3 regions of the Enterobacter asburiae genome follow, and region 1 is predicted to be linked to each of the others. Evidence: predicted binding sites of a transcription regulator. Region 1 holds the regulator's gene; each other region holds the start of a gene.
What was found. The regulator LexA, encoded in region 1, represses DNA repair genes until DNA is damaged. The targets are predictions, from matches to a motif close to TNCTGTATGTACATACAGNA.
Positions count from the first base shown of each region.

Region 2: sbmC (DNA gyrase inhibitor SbmC) is a predicted target of LexA. The motif match lies at 1,804-1,823, and genes of this name have one in related genera.
Region 3: sulA (SOS-induced cell division inhibitor SulA) is a predicted target of LexA. The motif match lies at 1,949-1,968, and genes of this name have one in related genera.

Region 1 covers NZ_CP011863.1:3,241,532-3,244,810, reverse strand. The annotation lists gene plsB (glycerol-3-phosphate 1-O-acyltransferase PlsB) at 1-1,193, opposite strand, end outside; gene ACJ69_RS15695 (diacylglycerol kinase) at 1,348-1,716, shown strand; gene lexA (transcriptional repressor LexA) at 1,825-2,433, shown strand; gene dinF (MATE family efflux transporter DinF) at 2,497-3,279, shown strand, end outside.
Region 2 covers NZ_CP011863.1:2,110,719-2,113,997, reverse strand. The annotation lists gene sbcB (exodeoxyribonuclease I) at 1-354, opposite strand, end outside; gene dacD (serine-type D-Ala-D-Ala carboxypeptidase DacD) at 553-1,719, shown strand; gene sbmC (DNA gyrase inhibitor SbmC) at 1,839-2,312, shown strand; gene ACJ69_RS10405 (FUSC family protein) at 2,405-3,279, shown strand, end outside.
Region 3 covers NZ_CP011863.1:709,281-712,559, reverse strand. The annotation lists gene yccS (YccS family putative transporter) at 1-1,188, shown strand, start outside; gene ACJ69_RS03435 (TfoX/Sxy family DNA transformation protein) at 1,145-1,771, opposite strand; gene sulA (SOS-induced cell division inhibitor SulA) at 1,989-2,498, shown strand; gene ompA (porin OmpA) at 2,853-3,279, shown strand, end outside.

The sequences.
Region 1 (3,279 bases):
TTCGGATCGAGCAGACGTCCGGTACGGGAACGACCGCCCTCCACGAAGTACTCAACGGAATAGCCACGGCTGAACAGCTCGCCCAGATATTCGCGGAACACGGTGGAGTAGAGCTTGTTGCCCTTGAAGGTGCGACGGATAAAGAACGCGCCCAGGCGGCGGAAAATCGGACCTGCTGGCCAGAAATTCAGGTTGATACCGGCAGCAATGTGCGGCGGTACCAGCCCCTGGTGATAGAGCACGTAGGAAAGAAGCAGGTAGTCCATGTGGCTGCGGTGGCAGGGAACATAGACAATCTCATGGCCATCGTGCGCCAGCTGGCGTACGCGCTCGGCGTTATGAACGTTGATGCCCTGGTAGAGACGGTTCCAGGTAAAGCCGAGAATACGATCGGACAGGCGAATCATCTCGTAAGAGAAGTTCGCTGCAATCTCTTCCATCAGCGCAATGGCGTTCTGCTGGGCTTTCTCATGCGATATTTTTTTGCTGCGCGCTTCGTCTTCAACGGCGCGAGCAATCGCTTTGGAGGCCAACAGCTTGTTGAACAGATCCTGACGCGCCGGGAGACGCGGCCCTACGGCAGCCAGGCGCTGGCGGGCGAAGTGCATACGCGCCACGCGCGCCAGTTTTTGCGCGATGATCTTGTCGGTACCGTGCTCGTCCGCCATTCGACGCAGCGAAACGGAAGGGGAGAAACGCACAAAGCTGTCGCGTCCCAGCCAGGAGACCGCGAAGAACTTCTGGATGCCGTTAAGCATGCGCAGCGGCGGGTTCTCTTCACCTTTTTCACGGCCCGGACGACGACCAAACATCACCGATACCGGCACCATCTGTACATCCAGATCGGGGTTGCTGCGGTGCAGGTCGAGATAGTCGTGGAACAGCTTGATGGACTCTTCTTTTGGCGTGTAGTAGGTAAACACGCGCGGTCCACCGTGAATGAACACGTAGCGCGGCAGCAGCGTACCGTCAACTTCAAGCGGTTCAAGCGGGTCAGGTAAGTCATGCGCCAGACACTGGGCGCGAAGCGTCAGTAAGTCTGCCTTCGAGTTATAAGGCAAAACGTACATAATAGGACGCGAGGTATCGAGCCCCAATTCCAGCGCGGGTTCTGCTGGGATAGACTTGCTTTTTACCAGGATGCTTAATGGTAAATTAAGTAATTTGTAGTAAATTCGTGGCCAGCCGGACATAAACGATGTAAAGCCTCTGGTTAATAATGCAATTGCGGCGCAAGGATAACAGAAAGCGCGCAAAATTTCTGTTGTTACCCGTCATACTTCAGGCTGTAGCGAAACGCGCTACAGTTCCTGTTACTGACGCTTTTTTTCATAAAAGGTTCTTTTAATGGCCAATAATACCACTGGGTTAACGCGTATCATCAAAGCCGCCGGCTATTCATGGAAAGGTTTCCGTGCCGCGTGGATCAACGAAGCTGCCTTTCGCCAGGAGGGCGTCGCCGCAATCATCGCGGTGATCATCGCCTGTTTCCTTGATGTTGATGCTATTACCCGCGTACTTCTTATCGGTTCCGTACTTCTGGTGATGATAGTGGAAATTCTTAATAGCGCTATTGAGGCCGTTGTTGATCGCATTGGTTCAGATTTCCACGAGCTTTCTGGCCGCGCAAAAGACATGGGCTCTGCTGCCGTATTGCTGGCGATTATCACTGCCGTTATCACCTGGGTCACGCTGCTTTGGTCACATTTCCGATGAGCCTCGAGGAATAATTAAGTCCCTGGTTTTTTGTGCAGTTTTTGGTTCCAAAATCGCCTTTGACTGTATATACTCACAGCATAACTGTATATACACCCAGGGGGCGGAATGAAAGCGTTAACGACCAGGCAGCAAGAGGTGTTTGATCTCATCCGGGATCATATCGGCCAGACGGGTATGCCACCCACGCGTGCGGAAATCGCGCAGCGTCTGGGCTTCCGTTCTCCGAATGCTGCTGAAGAACACCTGAAAGCGCTGGCGCGTAAAGGCGTGATTGAGATTGTTTCAGGCGCGTCACGCGGTATCCGCCTGCTGGTGGAAGAAGAGACGGGCATTCCGCTGATAGGCCGTGTTGCTGCCGGTGAGCCTTTACTGGCACAGCAGCATATTGAAGGCCACTACCAGGTCGATCCTGGCATGTTCAAACCGAGCGCTGATTTCCTGCTGCGCGTCAGCGGTATGTCGATGAAAGACATCGGCATTCTTGACGGCGATCTGCTTGCGGTGCACAAAACGCAGGATGTGCGTAACGGTCAGGTGGTTGTCGCGCGCATTGATGATGAAGTTACCGTCAAGCGTCTGAAAAAACAGGGGAACACCGTTCAGCTACTGCCTGAAAACAACGAGTTCTCCCCGATTGTGGTCGATCTCCGCGAACACAACTTCTCTATCGAAGGACTGGCGGTTGGGGTCATTCGCAACGGCGAATGGCTGTAACCTCTTCCTGACAGGCTATGGCGCCGCTGTAGCCTGCTTCATTCTCGACTCCCGGTATTTTTCATGTCACTGCTGACGGCATCCGATAAGGCATTGTGGCGTCTCGCTCTGCCGATGATTTTCTCCAATATTACCGTTCCCTTGCTGGGTCTGGTCGATACTGCCGTTATTGGTCACCTTGATTCGCCTGTTTATCTTGGCGGCGTGGCGATTGGCGCGACGGCAACCAGCTTCCTGTTTATGCTGCTGCTCTTTTTGCGCATGAGCACCACCGGGCTCACGGCCCAGGCTTATGGTGCAAAAGATCCGCTGCGTCTGGCCCGCGCGCTGGTCCAGCCGCTGATCCTTGCGCTCGGTGCAGGGGCGTTAATCGTTTTATTTCGTACGCCCCTGATCGACCTTGCGCTCCATGTTGTCGGCGGCAGCGAGGCGGTACTGGCGCAGGCGCGACGTTTCCTTGAAATCCGCTGGCTCAGCGCGCCCGCCTCGCTGGCAAACCTGGTTCTGCTGGGGTGGCTCCTGGGCGTTCAGTACGCCCGTGCGCCAGTGATTTTGCTGGTGGTAGGCAACCTTCTTAACATTGTGCTGGATGTCTGGCTGGTAATGGGCCTGCATATGAACGTGCAGGGCGCGGCGCTGGCAACGGCGATTGCCGAGTACGGAACTTTTATTATTGGCCTGTGGATGGTCTGGCGCGTGCTGGCGATGCGCGGCATCTCCCTGGCGCTGCTCAAAACCGCATGGCGCGGCAATATCCGTAAGCTGCTGGCGCTCAATCGTGACATCATGCTGCGCTCGCTGCTGCTTCAGCTCTGCTTCGGCGCGCTGACGGTTTTCGGGGCTCGA
Region 2 (3,279 bases), 1.1 Mb from region 1:
GATGTTGCGCGTCACTTCGTCATCGAAGCGGATGTTGTTGTAACCGACCACGCAGGTATTGGGGACGGTAAACAGATCGTGGATGCGTCGGGCGAATTCTGCCTCGTTAACGCCTTTCTCGCGCGCTTCCTGAGGAGTGATCCCGGTGACCATGACCGCCCCGGGCTGCGGCAGGTAGTCATCAGCCGGTTTGCAGTAAAAGACCTCAGGCTCGCCAATAATGTTGAATTCGTCGTCGGTACGGATGGCGGCAAACTGCGCCGGTCGGTCCAGCGCCGGGTGCGTGCCAAAGGTTTCGTAGTCATGAAATAAAAAAGTCGGGCGAGCGGCAGAGTCAGACACCAGTAATACCATCCTGTTAAAAAATGACGTCACTATGGTAAACGATCGTGCGGTTCAGACCGAATAAAAAGCACCGCCGTGACGCAAATTTGCGCGCCAGCTTCAGAGAATAATCTGCGTTCTGTCACATTTTTTTGCAATTAAGCCAGGTAACGACATCAGAACTCCCGTAAAAAGGTCATCGATTTTTAATGACCTGAGGATATACCGTTGAAACGCCGTCTGTTTATTGCTGTTTCTTTACTCGCTTCGAGTGTCTCATCTGCTTTTGCGGCCGAACCACTGGATTTTTCGCCGCAGCCTCCGGCCATTCAGGCTGGCTCCTGGGTGCTGATGGACTACACGACTGGCCAGATCTTAACGGCGGGCAACGAACATCAACAACGCAATCCGGCGAGCCTGACCAAGCTGATGACGGGATATGTGGTCGATCGGGCCATTGATAGCCATCGCATTACGCCGGACGACATTGTCACCGTCGGGCGTGACGCGTGGGCAAAAGGCAACCCGGTTTTTGACGGCTCGTCGCTCATGTTCCTGAAAGAGGGCGATCGCGTCTCCGTGCGTGACTTAAGCCGCGGTCTGATTGTCGATTCCGGCAACGACGCCTGCGTGGCGCTGGCCGATCACGTGGCGGGCGGCCAGCCGCAGTTTGTGAAGATGATGAACGACTACGTGCAGAAGCTGAACCTGCGCGATACGCACTTTGAAACCGTCCACGGGCTGGACGCACCGGGCCAGCACAGCTCGGCCTATGACCTGGCCGTACTTTCCCGGGCCATCATTCACGGCGAGCCTGAGTTTTACCATATGTACAGCGAAAAGAGCCTGACCTGGAACGGGATCACCCAGCAAAACCGTAACGGCCTGCTGTGGGATAAAACCATGAACGTGGACGGGCTTAAAACGGGGCACACCTCGGGAGCGGGCTTTAACCTGATTGCGTCCGCCGTTGACGGGCAGCGTCGTTTAATCGCGGTGGTGATGGGGGCGGACAGCCCGAAAGGGCGTGAGGACCAGGCCCGGAAACTGCTGCACTGGGGGCAGCAGAACTTCGATACGGTGCAAATTCTGCACAACGGTAAAAAAGTGGGGACAGAGCGTATCTGGTACGGCGATAAGGAGCAGGTGAAACTGGGCACCGACCAGGACTTCTGGCTGGCCCTGCCGAAAGCGGAAGTGCCGAACATCAAAGCCAAATACGTGCTGGATAAAAAAGAGCTGGAAGCGCCGATTGCTGCGCATCAACGGGTCGGGGAGATCCAGCTCTATGACCGCGACAAGGTGGTGGCGCACTGGCCGCTGGTGACGCTGGAAGCCGTTGATAAAGGTGGACTGTTCTCTCGCATGAGCGATTATCTGCATCACACGCTCTAGCGGTTGACGAGCAGGCTGGCAGGGTTGCGAGTCTGCTCACATAATAAACACTTCTCGTTTGCTGAACCCTCAGAATCCGCTTTATAGTGTATGTATATACAGTAATAAATGGAGGCAGCATGGACTACAGCATCAAGCAGCAAAAGAAACGTAAGATTGCCGGTTTTCATTTGGTCGGACCGTGGGAACAAACGGTAAAACAGGGCTTTGAACAGCTGGTGATGTGGGTGGACGGGCGCCACATTGAGCCGCTGGAGTGGGTTGCGGTCTACTACGATAATCCGGATGAGGTCCCGGCAGAAAAACTGCGCTGCGATACGGCCGTTACGGTACCGGATGATTTCGTTATCCCGGAAAACAGCGAAGGCGTCATGATGACGGAAATCGCGGCCGGGGATTATGCCGTGGCGACGGCGCGCGTGGAAAACTACGACTTCGCCACGCCGTGGTATCAGTTCTTTAATTCCCTGCTGCAGGACAATAAGTACCAGATGGCGCTCAAACCCTGCTTCGAGCGCTATCTCAATGACGGCAATGCAGACGGCTACTGGGATATCGAAATGTATATCGCGGTAGAGCATAAAACGGCTTAAGCCTGCTAAATGAAGGGTTTTTCAGCCGGGAGCGATCCGCCCGGCTGAAAACACAGTACAATTGTGATTTGCCGTGTAGCTGGAGAGCGGGTGTGCGTCCCGACAAATCATTAACCCCTTTTGAAATTCGGTTGTACAAACATTACCGCGTGGTGCACGGGTGTCGCATCGCGCTGGCGTTCGTATTGACGTTTGTACTGGTCCGTTTGCTGGACGTTCCGGAAGGGACGTGGCCGCTGATCACCCTTGTGGTGGTGATGGGGCCCATCTCGTTTTGGGGAAACGTTGTTCCGCGCGCTTTTGAGCGAATTGGCGGGACGGTTTTAGGCTCGGCCCTTGGGCTTATCGCCCTGAAGCTGGAGCTCATCTCATTTCCCGTGATGCTGGCATGGTGCGGTGCCGCCATGTTCCTGTGCGGCTGGCTGGCGCTGGGTAAGAGGCCGTATCAGGCGCTGCTGATTGGTATTACGCTCGCGGTGGTTGTCGGTGCGCCCGCCGGGGATATGACCACCGCGCTGTGGCGAAGCGGGGATGTCATCCTGGGGTCACTGCTGGCCATGCTCTTCACCGGTATCTGGCCGCAGCGGGCTTTTCTGCACTGGCGTATTCAGATGGCGAACTACGTCACCGCCTTTAACCGCGTCTATCAGGCCGGTTTTTCCCCGAATCTGGTTGAGCGTCCCCGGCTGGAAAAGCATCTGCAAACGATCCTCAACGACGTGGTCAAAATGCGCGGCCTGATCACGCCCGCCAGCAAAGAAACCCATATTCAGAAATCGATTTTCGAAGCCATCCAGACGGTAAGCCGCAATCTGGTCTGCATGCTTGAACTGCAGATCAACGCGCACTGGGCCTCGCGTCCCAGCCATCTGTTGATGCTTAACGCGCAGACCCTTAAAGAGACCCAGCAGATGACGCAGCAAACGCTGTTGACCATCGCCCATGCGCTCTATGAAGGGAACCCGCA
Region 3 (3,279 bases), 2.2 Mb from region 1:
GAGCACATCAAAGCGCTGGGCTTTCTGCTGAACAACCTGCGGGCAATTGATGCTCAGCTGGCAACAATTGAGTCCGAACAGGCGATGGCGCTGCCGGGCAGTGAGGTGGAAAATCAGCTTGCTGATGACAGCGTGCACAGCGTTAGCGATATGTGGCTACGGCTGAGCCGTAACTTTACGCCGGAGTCGGCTCTCTTTCGCCACGCGGTGAGAATGTCGCTGGTGCTGTGCGTGGGGTATGCCTTTATCCAGATAACCGGGCTGCACCACGGCTACTGGATCTTGCTGACCAGCCTGTTCGTCTGCCAGCCGAACTATAACGCCACCCGACACCGTCTTGCGCTGCGTATTATCGGCACGCTGGTCGGCGTCGCGATCGGCCTTCCGGTGCTCTATTTCGTGCCCTCCGTTGAAGGTCAATTGATTCTGATCGTGATCACCGGCGTGTTGTTCTTCGCATTTCGCAACGTGCAGTATGCCCACGCCACCATGTTCATTACGCTGCTGGTGCTGCTCTGCTTTAACCTGCTGGGTGAAGGGTTTGAAGTTGCACTGCCCCGCGTGATCGATACCCTGATTGGCTGTGCGATTGCCTGGGCCGCGGTCAGCTTTATCTGGCCGGACTGGCGTTTCCGCAATTTGCCGCGCGTGGTGGACAGGGCGATGAACGCCAACTGCAGATACCTTGACGCAATCCTGGAGCAGTACCACCAGGGGCGCGATAACCGCCTGGCTTACCGGATAGCCCGTCGCGACGCGCATAACAGTGACGCAGAACTGGCCTCCGTTGTCTCTAACATGTCAACGGAGCCTCGCGCCACGGCGGAGATTCGTGAGACTGCGTTCCGCCTGCTCTGCCTCAACCATACGTTCACCAGCTATATTTCGACGCTCGGTGCCCACCGTGAGAAACTCACCAACCCGGGCATTCTCAACCTGCTTGATGACGCCGTCTGTTATGTCGATGACGCGCTTCATCACCGACCAGCCGATGAGCCGCGCGTTCAACAGGCGCTGAATGAACTGGCTCAACGCATTGCGCATCTTGATCCTGGAAACGACAGCAAAGCGCCGCTGGTACTTCAGCAGATAGGCCTGCTTATCGCTCTGCTGCCTGAAATTTGCCGGCTGCAACAGCAAATCGCTACCTGGAGGAGTGATTCTCCTGTGGCTCAGGCAGCGCATTAAACCACTCCGTTAGCTCCCGGCGAATGCCCGCCGGGAGTGCCGCCTCATGCAGCCCCTCGATAGCCCCTTCCAGTGCGAAGAGAACTTTAATACTGAGCGCTTTGTTTTTTGCCCGCATCTTTAGCCAGCTCGCTCTTGCACCCAGCGCCCGCAGCGTTTCCTCATTGGTAATGCCAGCTTCAAAGAGCAAAACCTCAAGCTGAAAGGTCAGGTTTGGCAGATCCTTAAGTCGGTTTCGTTGATGGCGCTGATAGCGTTCTTTTCTTGCCGCACTGAGCGCAAACGAGGAGAGCTGAAGCAACCGCTCCCTGTCCTGCCATAATCCGTCATCCACACGATAATAGTTGAGCAGCACCGGGCGGCCTCGCTTCATCAACGTCAAAAAAGAGGAGGCATTTTTTACACAGTATTTCGCACTCTCCTCACAGGCGCGGAGATAAAGCTCGCCGTCTGACACCATGGCAAAAACCGCATCATCCACCGCCAGGGTATAGCCTCCAAACAGCGCGCGGTGATGAATCTCGCCCAACGGGGAGAGGTATTCCTGAGATTTATAAATCCGTTCATAAGATATCTTTTTCATGATATTTCCCTTCAAAATCATAAAGTAACAGCGAAAATTCTTACTAGCGGATCCGTTAGCAGGAAAATAGGCAACTTATCGCCGATGAGCAAGATGATTTTTCGAGGGACATCAACATTGAATGAATTTTGCGAGTCGCTTTCCGAAAATGAGGTTGATCTTTATGCATACAGGGGTTACTGTATATCCATACAGTGACTACAGGGCTGGAATGAATATGCACACTTCAGGCTATGCAAATCGCTCAACCTCTCTCTCTTCTACCGCAGGCAATGTCGCGCAGAATTCCGTCGAGCGTGTTTCCACGGGGCTAATCAGTGAAGTGGTTTATCGTGAAGACCAGCCCCTGTTGACGCAACTTCTGTTGTTGCCGTTATTACAACAGCTTGGTCAGCAATCGCGCTGGCAGCTTTGGCTCACGCCTCAGCAAAAACTGAGCCGTGAGTGGGTTCAGTCCGCAGGCCTTCCGCTTACCAAGGTCATGCAAATTAATCAGCTCCCGCCGTGCGATACCGTTGAGTCGATGATCCGCGCGTTACGCACCGGAAATTACAGCGTGGTGATTGGATGGTTACCAGAAGAATTGACGGAAGAGGAACATTTCCGTCTGACTGAAGCAGCCGAAGAAGGGAGTGCGATCGGGTTCATTATGCGTCCGGTTCGATCGGATTCTTACCGCAGAGGACAACTTTCTGGGCTAAAAATTCACTCAAATTTATATCATTGAGTGAAATTAAGATTTTTCCTGGAATTTTTTTTGACCACAAGATGGCATTAAAGTTCCTGACCTGAAAATCGCGGCAAGGCTTGTCTGGTGCGGTTCTCCTTAATTTTATTGCACAAAATTCGTTCAAAAAATGTTAAATAATCGGTATACGGAACTTTTTTTTTCATATGCCTGACGGACTTCACACTTGTAAGTTTTCAGCTACGTTGTAGACTTTACATCGCCAGGGGTGCTCGGCCTAAGCCGAAGATATCGGTAGATTTATATTTGACCACGCCCCCCGGTGAAGGATTTAACCGTGATTCTCTCCTGAGACTTTCATGGCGAATTTTGGATGATAACGAGGCGCAAAAAATGAAAAAGACAGCTATCGCGATTGCAGTGGCACTGGCTGGCTTCGCTACCGTAGCGCAGGCCGCTCCGAAAGATAATACCTGGTATGCAGGTGGTAAACTGGGCTGGTCTCAGTTCCACGACACCGGCTGGTACAACAGCAGCCTGAACAATGATGGCCCAACTCACGAGAGCCAGCTTGGTGCAGGTGCGTTCGGTGGCTATCAGGTTAACCCGTATGTTGGTTTTGAAATGGGTTACGACTGGTTAGGTCGTATGCCATACAAAGGCGACACCATCAACGGCGCTTTCAAAGCACAGGGCGTTCAGCTGACCGCTAAACTGGGCTACCCAATCACTGACGATCTGGACGTGTACACCCGTCTGGGCGGCATGGTATGGCGCGCAGATTCCAGCAACAACATTTCTGGTGACAACCATGACACCG